Regions from separate parts of the Proteus penneri genome, predicted to be linked through region 2. Evidence: predicted binding sites of a transcription regulator. Region 2 holds the regulator's gene; the other holds the start of a gene.

Region 1 (6,819 bases), 1.9 Mb from region 2:
CTGTTTTCTATGGTCATCAAGAAGAACACACTCCAGCGCACCAAAGCCAGCGCAAACAAGGAGATTAGCCATGCTAGATTTACTCCTACAACCTTTTGAATATAACTATATGGTGAAAGCAATTTGGGTCAGTGCCTTAGTCGGTGCTGTCTGTGCGTTTCTTTCATCCTATCTTATTTTGAAAGGTTGGTCGTTAATGGGAGATGCCCTTTCCCACTCAGTTGTTCCCGGTGTTGCTGGAGCTTATATATTAGGTTTGCCCTATGCAGTTGGTGCTTTTTTTACGGGTTTGCTCGCGGCATTATCAATGACACTTATTCGTCATATCACACGCCTTCGTGAAGATGCCGTTATTGGCTTTATTTTCTCCACTTTTTTTGCCTTTGGTCTGTTACTAGTTTCGCTTAAACCAACAGCCGTCAACGTTCAGACCATCATTCTCGGGAATATCTTAGGTATTGCTGATGAAGATGTATGGCAAGTTGTGATTATTACGGGTGTTTCTTTTTTCGTCTTATTTTGTATTTGGAAAGACTTGCTGGTGGTTTTTTTTGATGAAGTTCATGCAAAATCAATCGGCTTATCACCATTAAAATTAAAAATTATCTTTTTCACTCTTTTGAGCGCTTGTACTGTTGCGGCTCTTCAAACTGTTGGCGCCATCCTTGTCATTGCTATGGTAGTTACCCCTGGCGCAACTGCTTATTTACTCACAGATCAATTTAAACGGCTGGCTATTATTGCTATCTGTATTGGCACAGTCACAAGTGCAGTAGGCGCTTATCTTAGCTACTTCTTTAATGGTGCAACAGGTGGCGTGATTGTCACAATGCAAACATCACTCTTTCTGTTGGCTTTCTTATTCGCCCCGAAACACGGTATGTTAGCCGCTCGCCGTCGTGCTCGTCAGAGTTCACAACAGTTGATCACACAATCTCATCAGCATAAAGGATCAACAAAACCAGAAGAGGTGAAACTATGAATGAGTTGATGGAATTTTTCATTGAGCCTTTTCAATATCCCTTTATGCAACGCGCTATTGTTGCGGCCATTATCATAGGTATCGCCTGCGCTATTTTATCTTGTTATATGGTATTAAAAGGCTGGTCTTTAATGGGAGATGCAATCTCTCACGCTGTTTTACCTGGCGTTGTTCTTGCTTATGTCACTGCTATCCCGTTAACAGTAGGTGCCTTCCTTTCTGGGCTATTTTGCTCTTTTGCCACCGGTTATTTAAAAGATCACAGTCGCATTAAAGAAGATACAGTGATGGGGATTGTATTCTCAGGCATGTTTGCGGTGGGTTTGGTTATTTTTGCCAGTGTCGATACAGACCAACATTTAATGCATATTTTATTTGGTAATATTTTAGGCATTACACCTGATGTATTAACTCAAATTAGTATTATCTGTGTAATCACCATCACTATTATGCTTATTAAGCAAAAAGATTTTATGCTTTATTGCTTCGACCCTAACCAAGCCAGAATTGTTGGCTTACCTGTCACATTATTGCACTATGGCTTACTATCCATTTTGGCATTAACCATTGTTGCTTCAATGCAGGCCGTTGGGATTATTTTAGTTGTCGCAATGCTTATTTCACCGGGGATCACTGCCTATTTATTAACACGCAGTTTTTCACGCATGATTATGTTAGCAATTATATTTTCTGTCGCATCTAGTGTTATAGGAACATTTATTAGTTTCCATATTGATGGAGCAACAGGTCCTTGTATTGTGCTAACGCAAGCTGTGTTCTTTATTATTGCGCTACTCTCTAATCAGATAAGTTTGGCAAAAATAAAGCGACAAACAAAACCCGCTAGCGCCTGAGCATCTTCTTTATCTTCGCAAAAACGGGATAATCATCCCGTTTTTTAGCTTTATACTTTATTGATTTAATTAAAGTGTTATTGTCATAGTATAAACATCGCTCGTTACTATTTTATTTGGGTCTACTAAGTAAACAACTTTGCGAGGTGTAAGTATGTGGCAGAATATAGGTCGTTTACTGGAATCAAACTTAGGATTTTCAGCAAAGATAAACGAAAAAATTCACCTTTCTAGTGGTGATATTCATCATACATGGAAAATTTATTATGGTGATACGCCTGTTTTTGTGAAATCTAATTTGCGTGAATTTCTGCCTAACTTTAAAAATGAGGCAGAACAACTCGAAATGCTGGCAAAAAGCCAAACAATTCGAACTCCCCGAGTTCTTGGTATCGGTAATAGTAAAGATGCCAGCTTTCTACTCCTTGAATTTTTGCCTATTCAACCATTTACACCTCATAGCGCCTACTGTTTTGGACAACAACTAGCAAGACTACATCAGTGGGAAGAACAACCTAGTTATGGCTTTGATTTCGATACCCAAATCGATACAACCCCTCAACTCAATAGCTGGGAAAAACGCTGGAATCACTTTTATTCTGAAAAACGTATTGGTTTTCAGCTACAACTAGCTTCTGAGAAAGGTATGGTTTTTGGAGATATCGATGAGGTCACTCAAATTATCACTCATCGCCTTGCTGATCATAATCCACAACCCTCTTTGCTTCACGGCAATCTATGGCCTAAAAACTGTGCTGCAATTGGTCAATCAGAAGGTACCGTGTTCGATCCAGCTTGTTATTGGGGTGATCGAGAGTGTGATATCGCAATGTTACCGCTTTGTACTGCAGTACCTGCAAATATTTTCGACGGTTATCAAAGTGTTTGGCCACTATCCGATAAGTTTTTATCTCGTCAGCCTATTTACCAACTCTATTTCTTCCTCAACCGTTGTAATTTATTTGGGGGCGAAGAAAATTATTTAGAAGTCAGAAAAATCATTGATGATCTATTAGCAACACCTTAATAGGAATAAAGTGAAATAGTATTGAGATAATAAAAAACTAAAAAATATAACCTCGCCAGATTCAGTGATGCGAGGTTTATTTTTCCTTTCAATTAATATAAGTGAACAGTCCTCGCTCACTTTAAAATAGTGTTACCATCCTAAAAATTTCATTAAGAAATAGCCAATTGCAATGACAATCAGAGGTGATAAATAAAGCACCATAATTTGAGTAAATATAGTATGTCGCGGTAATTTGATATTTTGTTGCAATTCTTCAGCCGTTACACCACTTTTCATTGCGCGTTCAATAATAAGCTGATCTTGTATATTTTCTTTCAAATATTTCACTTGACGATAAATTCGTAATCCTGATGCGCTGAATGCTAATCCTATGAACATAAAAAGAAAAATAACAAAAAAAGTGATATTTTCTTGGCTAAATCCCATTTGTGTATTGGGGATAGGTGAATTTCGCCAGAAAAAACCTAAAAAAGGTGTGTTAAATTGCACCATTTCCGCTAATACACGAAAAAAATCATTAATTACGGCATTTACACCATCACCACTTGGGCGTTGAATTGCAGCTAATCCTATCAATGATACAGCTGTCGAAATAAAGGCAGGAATAAAAATAAGCCAGCCAAGTACACGCTTTAAAATGGCATATAATCCCGCATATTGATAACTCATCACATCCTCACTAGTCGAATTCGTCAATATTTATCTGTTTATCGTAGTCTAATTAACGGCTAACACGACAATAAATTAATAGTAGCTATTCTCTCTATTTATTTTACAAAATAAATAAGAAACTGATTAAAAAGATTTTCCCTGTAACTCTTGCTACAATCGCCACTCGACAACATAGACCTTATTTATGGAGAGTAACATGTCTTTTAAATTCCCTATTGAAGCTGCAATATTTGATATGGATGGTTTATTAATCGACTCTGAACCATTTTGGCAGCAAGCAGAACATGAGGTCTTTGCTGAATTAGGCGTCGATCTATCCCTTGCATCGGCAATGCCCGATATGGTTGGGTTAAGAATAAACGAAGTCATTGATTTATGGTATAGAGCATCACCTTGGCAAGGCGTTTCAAAACAAGAAGCAAAACAAAAAATGGTTTCTCGTGTTGTCAAATTAGTTGAAGAAACAAAACCACTATTACCAGGTGTTGAGCATGCCTTAGAACTTTGCAAATCATCAGGGTTAAAAATTGCACTAGCATCAGCATCTCCTGATTTTATGCTTGAGCGTGTCCTGGAGTTGTTTAATATTCGTCATTACTTCTCAGCTGTCGTGTCTGCTGATGAGCTACCACACAGCAAACCACACCCTGAAGTTTATCTAAATGCAGCTAAAGCGCTTAATCTTGACCCTATTCACTGTGTTTCATTAGAAGATTCTCGCAATGGTATGATTGCTTGTAAAGGCGCCAGAATGCGCTCTATCGTTGTCCCTGCAATAGAACAATTTAATGATAAACAATGGGGCTTAGCTGATGTAAAAATTGCGTCACTCAATGAACTAACGCAACTACATTTATTAGGCTAATTTCCATAAATAAAAAGGATATTCTACTTTATAAGATATCCTTTTTATTCTGCTTTTAATAAACATAAGCTCATTAACCTCTTCTCTATTTTTAAGTATTCCTCTTGTATATTTCTTTTGCTTCCTCTCGCCGTGATCTTACTTTTTGGTTCCTTATCCTAAATTCGATCATTTTTAAATCAATCAAATAAAATATTCCTGTTATTGCTTAATATTTAAGACAATTTTTATCTTTTTTGTCTGTTAGTTATCGTCAAAACCTTTTATACTTTAATTACTGTATAAATGAACAGCAAATAAACAGACATGGAATGACAGCAGAAGGACATCTACTTTTTTCTGTGGCGACACTTGTGTTAGCGCAGAAACTTGAAATAACGCCAGCTCTTGCTCATGGTGATTGGTTTCACATGATCCCTGCTGTCTTATTAGGCTCACTTCTACCTGACTTAGACCACCCTGGCTCTATTCTCGGGCGATTATTCCGTATTATCTCACTGCCTCTATCAAAACTCTGTGGTCATCGAGGTTTTACGCATAGTTTACTTGCGTTTTGTGGTTTAGCTATTTTATGGGAAACACAAGTTTCACCACAGTGGGATATTTCCGCCGATATCTTTCATGCCCTTTTATTCGGTTATCTTAGCCACCTTATTGCAGATATGTTAACTCCCGCTGGCGTTCCTTTCCTGTGGCCTTTAAAAATACGCTTTGCATTACCCATTTTAGGCAAAAAGAACAATAAAAAAGGCGAGAGATTTATCTCTGTTTTGATCCTTGTTGGCGCACTTTTTTTACCTCCTCACCTTACTGTTACCCTGCCTTCACAAATCAATAACTGGTTACAGATGTACCACGATAAGCGTACTAATTTTTAACACAGCCTGACAAAAACCTACGTTTCTCTATTTATTTATAAATTCTTACTTCTTTTTATACCAACTTTCCTTGTTTTTATAACCAAATGATTATATAAAATAATAATTAATTATAAAAAGTTATTAACAGTTCTGTTACCCTATATCGCATTGGTGCTGTTATATCCTTTCTTATTGCCTAAGAACTCATATCGCATACAATCGTCGAAATTATATAAATAAAGATCTCGTTGGAGAGTTAAGATGAATTTTCCGTTAATCATTAACGTACTCGTCTTTGTTGTGCTATTACTCATCTTGGCTAAATTAAGTCAACGTCAGTGGAGCCTTTCAAAGAAAGTTCTTGTTGGTTTAGTTTTTGGTGTTGCTTTTGGGCTAGCACTACACGCATTCTATGACTCACACGATCCTATTATTAAAGAATCTATTCTTTGGTTTAATATCGTGGGTAATGGCTATGTACAGCTGTTACAAATGATCATTATGCCATTAGTATTTGCCTCTATTCTTAGTGCCGTAGCTCGATTACACCAAGCATCATCACTAGGAAAAATTAGTGGACTCACTATTGGCACACTATTATTCACCACAGCTATTTCTGCATTAATAGGTATTGTTATTGCTAATTTATTTGGCTTAACAGCAGAAGGCCTAGTACAAGGTGAACAAGAAGCACAGCGCTTAATTGCACTTGAGCAAAATTACATGGGCAAAGTTTCTGACTTAACGATGCCACAGCTTATTTTGTCATTTATTCCTAAAAATCCATTTGCTGATTTAACAGGTGCAAGCTCAACATCAATTATTAGCGTCGTTATCTTTGCTACTTTCTTAGGTATGGCTGCACTGAAACTGCTCAAAGAAGACCAACCTCGTGGTGAGAAAGTTTTAGTTGCAATTGATTGCTTACAATCATGGATCATGAAACTGGTTCGTATTGTTATGATGTTAACACCTTATGGTGTAATGGCGCTGATGACTAAGGTTGTTGCAAGCTCAAATATGCACGACATCATTCAATTAGGAAGCTTTGTTGTTGCCTCCTATGTTGCTATTGGCTTAATGTTTGTGGTTCATGGATTACTAGTCAGCTTTACGGGTTTGAATCCTATTAAATTCTTCAAAAAAGCGGGGCCTTTATTAGCATTCGCATTTACAAGTCGTTCAAGTGCTGCAAGTATTCCATTAAATATTGAAACTCAAATTAAGCGTGTGGGTGTGCCAGAATCTATCGCAAGCTTCTCATCATCTTTTGGTACAACAATTGGTCAAAATGGTTGTGCGGGTATTTACCCTGCGATGTTGGCCGTTATGGTTGCGCCTACAGTGGGAATTAACCCATTAGATCCAATGTGGATTGCCACTTTAGTTGCTATCGTAACCGTCAGCTCTGCAGGTGTTGCGGGCGTTGGTGGTGGTGCTACATTTGCAGCTCTTATCGTTCTGCCTGCAATGGGTTTACCTGTGACATTAGTTGCCCTATTAATCTCTGTAGAGCCATTAATTGATATGGGACGTACCGCATTAAACGTCAGTGG
Region 2 (6,819 bases):
TGTTTCACCACGCAACATGGCTTGTACCGTCATTGAAAGTGTTCCTGTTTTAGGATCTAACAATCGACCTGTACGAGAGCGGCCACCTTCAACGAAATATTCAATGGAGTAGCCACGTGTAAATAGCTCGCCTAAATATTCACGAAAAATGGTGGAGTAAAGCTTGTTACCTTTAAAGGTTCTTCGAATAAAGAAAGCCCCTAAACGGCGGAAAATAGGGCCGGCTGGCCAGAAATTGAGGTTAATACCTGCTGCTATATGTGGGGGGACTAAACCTTGGTGGTAAAGTACATAAGAAAGCAGTAAGTAGTCCATGTGGCTACGGTGACAAGGAACATACACGATTTCATGCCCATCTTGCGCGAGTTTACGTACTCGTTCGGCATTATAAACGTTGATACCTTGGTAGAGCTTATTCCATGTCCAACTTAATACGCGATCACTAATACGCACTGCTTCATATGAGAAATTAGCTGCAATTTCTTCCATGATATCTGTGGCATTTTTACGCGCTTTGTCAAGTGAGATTTTCTTCGCTTTTGATTCATCTTCAATCGCTTTTTCAATTGCTTTTGATGAAAGCAATTTATTGAAGAGATCTTGGCGTGCTGGCAATTTAGGGCCAACAGCGGCTAAACGCTGGCGTGAAAAGTGAATACGTGCAACACGTGCAAGTTTTCTCGCTATACTCGTGTCCGTGCCGTGTTCGTTCGCCATTTCACGCATTGATACAGTGGGTGAAAAACGAACAAAACTATCACGACCTAACCAGAGGATAGCGATAAATTTTTGGATACCGTTAAGCACGCGTAAATGTGGAACACCATTATGGCCTTCACGACCAGGAGAGCGTCCAAACATCACAGAAACTGGCAACATCTCGATATCAAGATGTGGGTTATTACGATGTGCATCAAGATAAGCGTGGAATGTCTTCACGGAATCTTTACGAGGATCGGGGGAGTAGTAACGGAATACTCTTGGGCCGTCATCAATAAAGACATAAGCAGGAAGCTTTGTACCGCCTATCTCAATGGGTTGCAGTGGATCAGGCAATCCTAAAGATAAACATTGCTGTCTTAATGTCAGTAAGTCCGCCTTTGAATGATAAGGCAGAACATAAAGGAAAGATCGCGACGTATCTAACCCTAATTCAGTGATAGGATCAGTCGGAACTCGTTTGCTTTTTACCAGTAATTTTAGTGGTAAATTCAATGTGTTATAATATAGTTTACGCCAAGCTGACATAAATAGTTGTAGCCTCTTATTAGCAATACTTCGAAAGCATAACAGAAAGTCTTTCGTAGATCTGTGGTGCTGTGACAATATTAATAGAGAAAAGTGGCAAAATAATCGTTTGTTTTCGATAGAGTTTATTATGGCTAATCAAAATAAAGGTCTTACCCGAATCATCAAAGCAGGTGGCTATTCATACAAAGGCATTCGTGCCGCTTGGATTAATGAAGCCGCTTTTAGACAAGAAGCAATTGTGACCTTGGTTGCAATTATCCTTTCATTTTTCATCGATGTCAGTGGTCTAGAGCGCATTTTACTCATTGGTTCCGTTGTATTGGTTGTGATCTTGGAACTGGTAAATAGCGCAATAGAAGCGGTTGTCGATCGAATTGGATCTGAATACCATGAATTATCCGGACGTGCAAAAGATATGGGTTCTGCCGCCGTTCTGATTGCTATTATATTGGGATTATTTACTTGGGTAACCATTCTTTGGGGGCATTTCTTCGCATAAAGTTAAAAATTTCGCTTTTTGTCGAAAAATAATCCAGAGATGCGTGTTTTATATTCATTTTAGGTTTCAAATCGTCATATACCTGTATATACTCACAGTTTGACTGTATAAACAAACAGGGGGCGGAATGAAAGCATTAACTGCAAGGCAGCAGCAGGTTTACGATTTGGTTCGTGATCACATTTCGCAAACGGGTATGCCACCAACACGGGCTGAAATAGCTTCCCAGCTTGGGTTTCGCTCACCAAATGCGGCAGAAGAGCACTTAAAAGCTCTTGCTCGTAAAGGCGTGATAGAAATTGTCTCTGGTGCATCCAGAGGTATCCGTTTGCTAATGGAAGAAGAACCAGAAGGATTGCCATTAATTGGGCGAGTCGCGGCGGGTGAACCACTTTTAGCGCAAGAGCATATTGAAAGCCATTATCAAGTTGACCCAATGCTATTTAAACCAAGTGCAGATTTTTTATTGCGTGTTAATGGCATGTCAATGAAAGATATCGGTATTATGGATGGTGATTTACTTGCTGTGCATAAAACGCAAGATGTTCACAATGGGCAAGTGATTGTGGCGCGTATTGAAGATGAAGTGACAGTAAAGCGCTTCAAGAAAAGCGGTAATAAAATTGAGCTTCATGCAGAAAACCCAGAGTTTTCACCAATTATCGTCGATTTACGCGAACAAAGCTTTACTGTGGAAGGTTTAGCCGTTGGGGTTATTCGTAACAGCGAATGGCTGTAATTTGTGCCAAAGTAAGTCAACAAAACTTATTTTAAAAAGATGCAGATGATGTGTAAAAACATAAAATCATCTGCATTTTTTATTTTTCTAATTTGTATAAAAAAACACCATTACACTACAAATGTAATTACAATATGATGTGTTTTAATTGCGTAAGTGCTTATGACAACGATACAAGTCACCTGGCTTTTTGTATTTTATAAGTTTAACGAGGCTTATAGTCGCCGGTTTTTTTCTGCTTAAGATTATCATCCATACTATGATCATGATGACAACCTTCAGGATGGGTACACTCTTGTGCTTCATGGCATTGTGAACACAATCCATGAATTTCGATGACGCTATGTCGTAAATGAAATCCACTCTCTTTTGCTAGTAATGAAATCGCATCTTCGATTTTATGACTATTCTTTTCAGTGACAGATAAGCAACGGTCACAAATTAGCATTACTGACGTATGTTCAACATCATCAAAATGATGACAAAGCACATAACTGTTGGTGGATTCTATTTTATGGATAAATCCTTGCTCAAGTAAAAACTCTAATCCACGATAGACTGTTGGCGGTTTTGCTTGAGGCTCAACTTGGCGTAATAAATCCAATAAATCATATGCGCTGATAGCAGAAGGTTGCTGGATTATCAGACGTAATACTGCCAGACGTTGTGAAGTCAGGCGAACACCTCGTTTCTGGCAGATCTTTTCTGCCTGAGCGAGCAATTTCTCTTCATTCATGGGGATAAGATGCTCTCAGACGTTGTTAATAACATAGATCCTATCATATTTTTCAAGAGTAAACCTTTGTGTAAAGTGGGGTTTTGTGAAAATAACTGTAGTATTACATCCTTTTTAAAAGGATCTGCTGTTCGATAAAAAAACATGTTTTCTTTCAACAATATAAAGTAGATACTTTTAAAGAGAGATAAATAAGTAATAATTTATTGTGTAAAGCAAGTTGATTCACATGGGCGAACTGGTTTTTCATGTTGATATGTACTGGCCATTAGTAACAAAAACCCAGCCTAAGCTGGGTTAATTTTTTAGATGATTTTAGATAATTTGTTCTGAACCGTTGGGTAGGACACGTGCGCCCTCAAAAGGGTTAGCCGTTGTCCCCCCACCGAACCGTACGTGCACATTTCTATGCATACGGCTCTCCGCTAGACTTAGCAAAGTTTCTATAGTCTGGCAGCTTCCCTCTGTGAAGATCGACATGACAGTCCTTACATAAAACTAACGTCTTCCGATGTCGGGCAATCATCAGTCTTTTCCAAGGCTCTGTACCATCCTTAATATCCTTCAGTTTACGCACATGGTGAACTTCAAGATATCCAGTAACGGTGCCGCAGTATTCACATTTGTTACCTGCCATTCTGTCTAGCAATTCAGTTCTGCTCGAATATTTATAAACATTCGGAAACGGGTCGGCAAAACTTGCTAGAGACACACTTCGATTTTTAAGTTGAAAAACTTCAAGTTCATAAAGTTTTCCATTACGAATTTCTCTGTGGATATATCGACCATCAGCCTGCTTCAATCGTTTAGCGATTTTAGTTCTAGATGAACGATGTTTTCCAGCCAGCGTCTTTAACAGACTATTCATCCATATCCAATGTAGCTTATTCAGATATAGAACTGGTGCTAAGTTATAGTAATTGGCATAGCCACGCATTTCAGCATTGTATTGACTAATAATTTCATAGTCAGACAAATACATCATTGCAGGCTTTCCTCTGCAACCGTCCATGCCAGATTCGTAATTCCCGTAGCCACGGAGCGCACAGAATTTCTGTATTTTCGCTCTCGGAACACCAAGGTGAATGTGTTCAGTAATGGTGCGCTTAACAGCGTGAGTTTTACTGCCATCCGAGTTGTGTCCCACAACACATTTAACTCGTTTATTTTCCCTACGACATAGAATTTCATATCCGAGAAAGATAAAACCTTGTTTCGGGTCAACTACGCTTGATTTCTCTTTCGATACTTCAAGCTTTAATTCCGACTCAACAAATTCAGTAATGTCAGACATTACTTGCATTGCTTCCTGTTTAGAACCAATGATCCCAATTAGAAAGTCGTCAGCATACCGAACATAACGCATACGCTTAAAGTCAGGGTCGTCCATAAGAACACTTGAGGTATTAACCAATTGCTCTTCAAGGTTTTTGATTTCCATTTCCCACTTGGCAATTTTCTGCTCATCAGCAGGGTAGCCAGATGCACCAAAGCCTTGTCTTATCCACTTTATACGATTAGCTCGATTTTGTAGTGCCCGCTTGTATTCAGGATTAGGTTTTCTTCGTCCTCCATTGCTAAACTCTTTGATTTTAATTTTCATAAACTCATCAAGTTCATGGAGAAAAACATTGGCTAGTATAGGGGATATGATTCCCCCTTGCGGTGTCCCACTGTGGGTGCCAAAGTAACGCCATTCTTCCATGTAACCAGCTTTCAGAAACTTCTTTAGAAGCCCAAGAAAAGCCCGGTCATCAATCTTATTGCTAAGAAATTTCAGCAATAAGTCATGGTTAATATTGTCGAAGTATCCCTTAATATCGACATCACAAACCCATTTGGTGCTTTTCCAACCATTACGTATTTCAGTAAGTGCTGTGTGGCATGATTTGTTGGGTCGAAATCCATAGCTCCAATCGCTAAAGACTGGTTCATAAATTTCCTCAAGGATCATTCTCATGACCTCTTGAATCAACTTGTCGTCACCACTGGGAATTCCTAAAGGTCGTTTCTTACCATTCGGATTCCTAGCATCCTTGGGGATGTGTGTGCGTCTGCAAGGCTTTGGACGATAGTCACCTGATTTAATTAGGTTGATAATATTTTGAACTCTATCAACACCCATACCATCGAGTGTGTTTGAGTCTACCCCTTTCGTCATGGCTCCACGATTAGAGTAGATGTTGGCATACGCCTGCATCCAAAGATCTTGATGGTTACACATTATTTTATGTAATTTCTTGACCTTATAGCCTTGCTTACTTGCTTTATTAATACCAATCAGAGCATTGAGTGTTCTTTGTAATAGCACTGACTATTGAACCTCGCTTCTTTTAGTATCGTGTCTAACTGTCTCCCTTCCCCCCTACATTTAAGCTTTCGTATGAGTTACCTCGATACTTATACTCAAATTTCAGGTCGGATTTAAACCGACTGCTACCTCATTACAAGGCTACGTTGGGTACTATGGAGCCTCCGTCACCATATTGGTTGTTTATCTCAAACCAACTTAGGTGATCCCGCATTTCTTTATAAACAAGATGCGTCCCACTTAGGTTCCACTTACGTCCAATTACCACTCTCACCGAGCAGGTGCCAAGATTGTTGGATACGATAGCCTTTTAACAATAATTATCGTAAATCTTGGTATGACTCCTGAACTATCGTGAGTCAAAGATATCCCGAAACCCACTATGGACTATGATTCAACCAATCAGGTTTAACCTTATGGGACTTGCAATGACTGGCGCAAAGTAGATAGTTTCCCCGCCACCAGCCTTTTGACCTAACATGCTGCACTCCCCTCCCTCTTTCGAGGTTCAAGTCTATTACTAGACAAGGATAAGTTAGGCTTGCAATAGGCTTTCCAACAGCCTATACTTGCGACATAAATTAGCCGTAAGCGCTTGATTTACAAAGCAAAATGGCGCACTTAAAACGGAATGTCGTCATCAAAATCCATTGGTGGTTCATTACTTGGTGCTGGAGCTGCAGCGGGTTGTTGTGGGCGAGATTGAGCACCACCGCTAAATTGTTGTGATGCTTGTGGCTGTTGTGGTTGACCCCAACCGCCTTGGCCACCTTGAGATGGCGCGCTGTCTTGGCCGCCACGGCCACCTAACATCTGCATTGTGCCGCCGATATTAACAACAACTTCAGTGCTATATCTGTCTTGGCCGCTTTGGTCTTGCCATTTACGTGTTTGTAATTGGCCTTCGATATACACTTGTGAACCTTTACGCAGATATTCGCCTGCAATTTCCGCTAATTTGCCGAAAATTACCACACGGTGCCACTCGGTTTTTTCTTTCATTTCACCGGTTTGTTTATCGCGCCAGCTTTCTGATGTTGCCAATGTTAGGTTGGCAACTGCACCGCCACTTGGCATATAACGGATTTCTGGATCCTGCCCTAAATTACCGATAAGAATAACTTTGTTTACGCCTCTGCTCGCCATGTGAGGTACTCCTGCGAAAGTAAATTTTTTGAAATCATAAGCGAATAAGTTTATCACGTACGCTAAAATTTGAATATGACGTGTGATGAATTTCTCAATTGTGAACATTGTCGAAATTTTTTTGTCTCAAAATGACA

What was found. Region 2 encodes LexA, which represses DNA repair genes until DNA is damaged. Its sites were predicted from a motif close to TNCTGTATGTACATACAGNA; they were not measured.
Region 1: a site for LexA is predicted at 4,679-4,698, ahead of H1225_RS05455 (metal-dependent hydrolase). Genes of this name have one in related genera too.

What each region holds. Positions count from the first base shown of each region.
Region 1 covers NZ_CP059690.1:1,195,877-1,202,695, reverse strand. Annotated here, with positions in the region: gene H1225_RS05485 (manganese/iron ABC transporter ATP-binding protein) at 1-68, shown strand, start outside; gene H1225_RS05480 (metal ABC transporter permease) at 71-982, shown strand; gene H1225_RS05475 (metal ABC transporter permease) at 979-1,836, shown strand; gene H1225_RS05470 (fructosamine kinase family protein) at 1,991-2,863, shown strand; gene H1225_RS05465 (YniB family protein) at 2,996-3,535, opposite strand; gene hxpB (hexitol phosphatase HxpB) at 3,735-4,403, shown strand; gene H1225_RS05455 (metal-dependent hydrolase) at 4,715-5,281, shown strand; gene H1225_RS05450 (L-cystine transporter) at 5,525-6,819, shown strand, end outside.
Region 2 covers NZ_CP059690.1:3,105,164-3,111,982, reverse strand. Annotated here, with positions in the region: gene plsB (glycerol-3-phosphate 1-O-acyltransferase PlsB) at 1-1,248, opposite strand, end outside; gene H1225_RS14010 (diacylglycerol kinase) at 1,379-1,750, shown strand; gene lexA (transcriptional repressor LexA) at 1,878-2,489, shown strand; gene zur (zinc uptake transcriptional repressor Zur) at 2,695-3,225, opposite strand; gene H1225_RS13995 (reverse transcriptase domain-containing protein) at 3,632-5,536, opposite strand; gene ssb1 (single-stranded DNA-binding protein SSB1) at 6,158-6,682, opposite strand.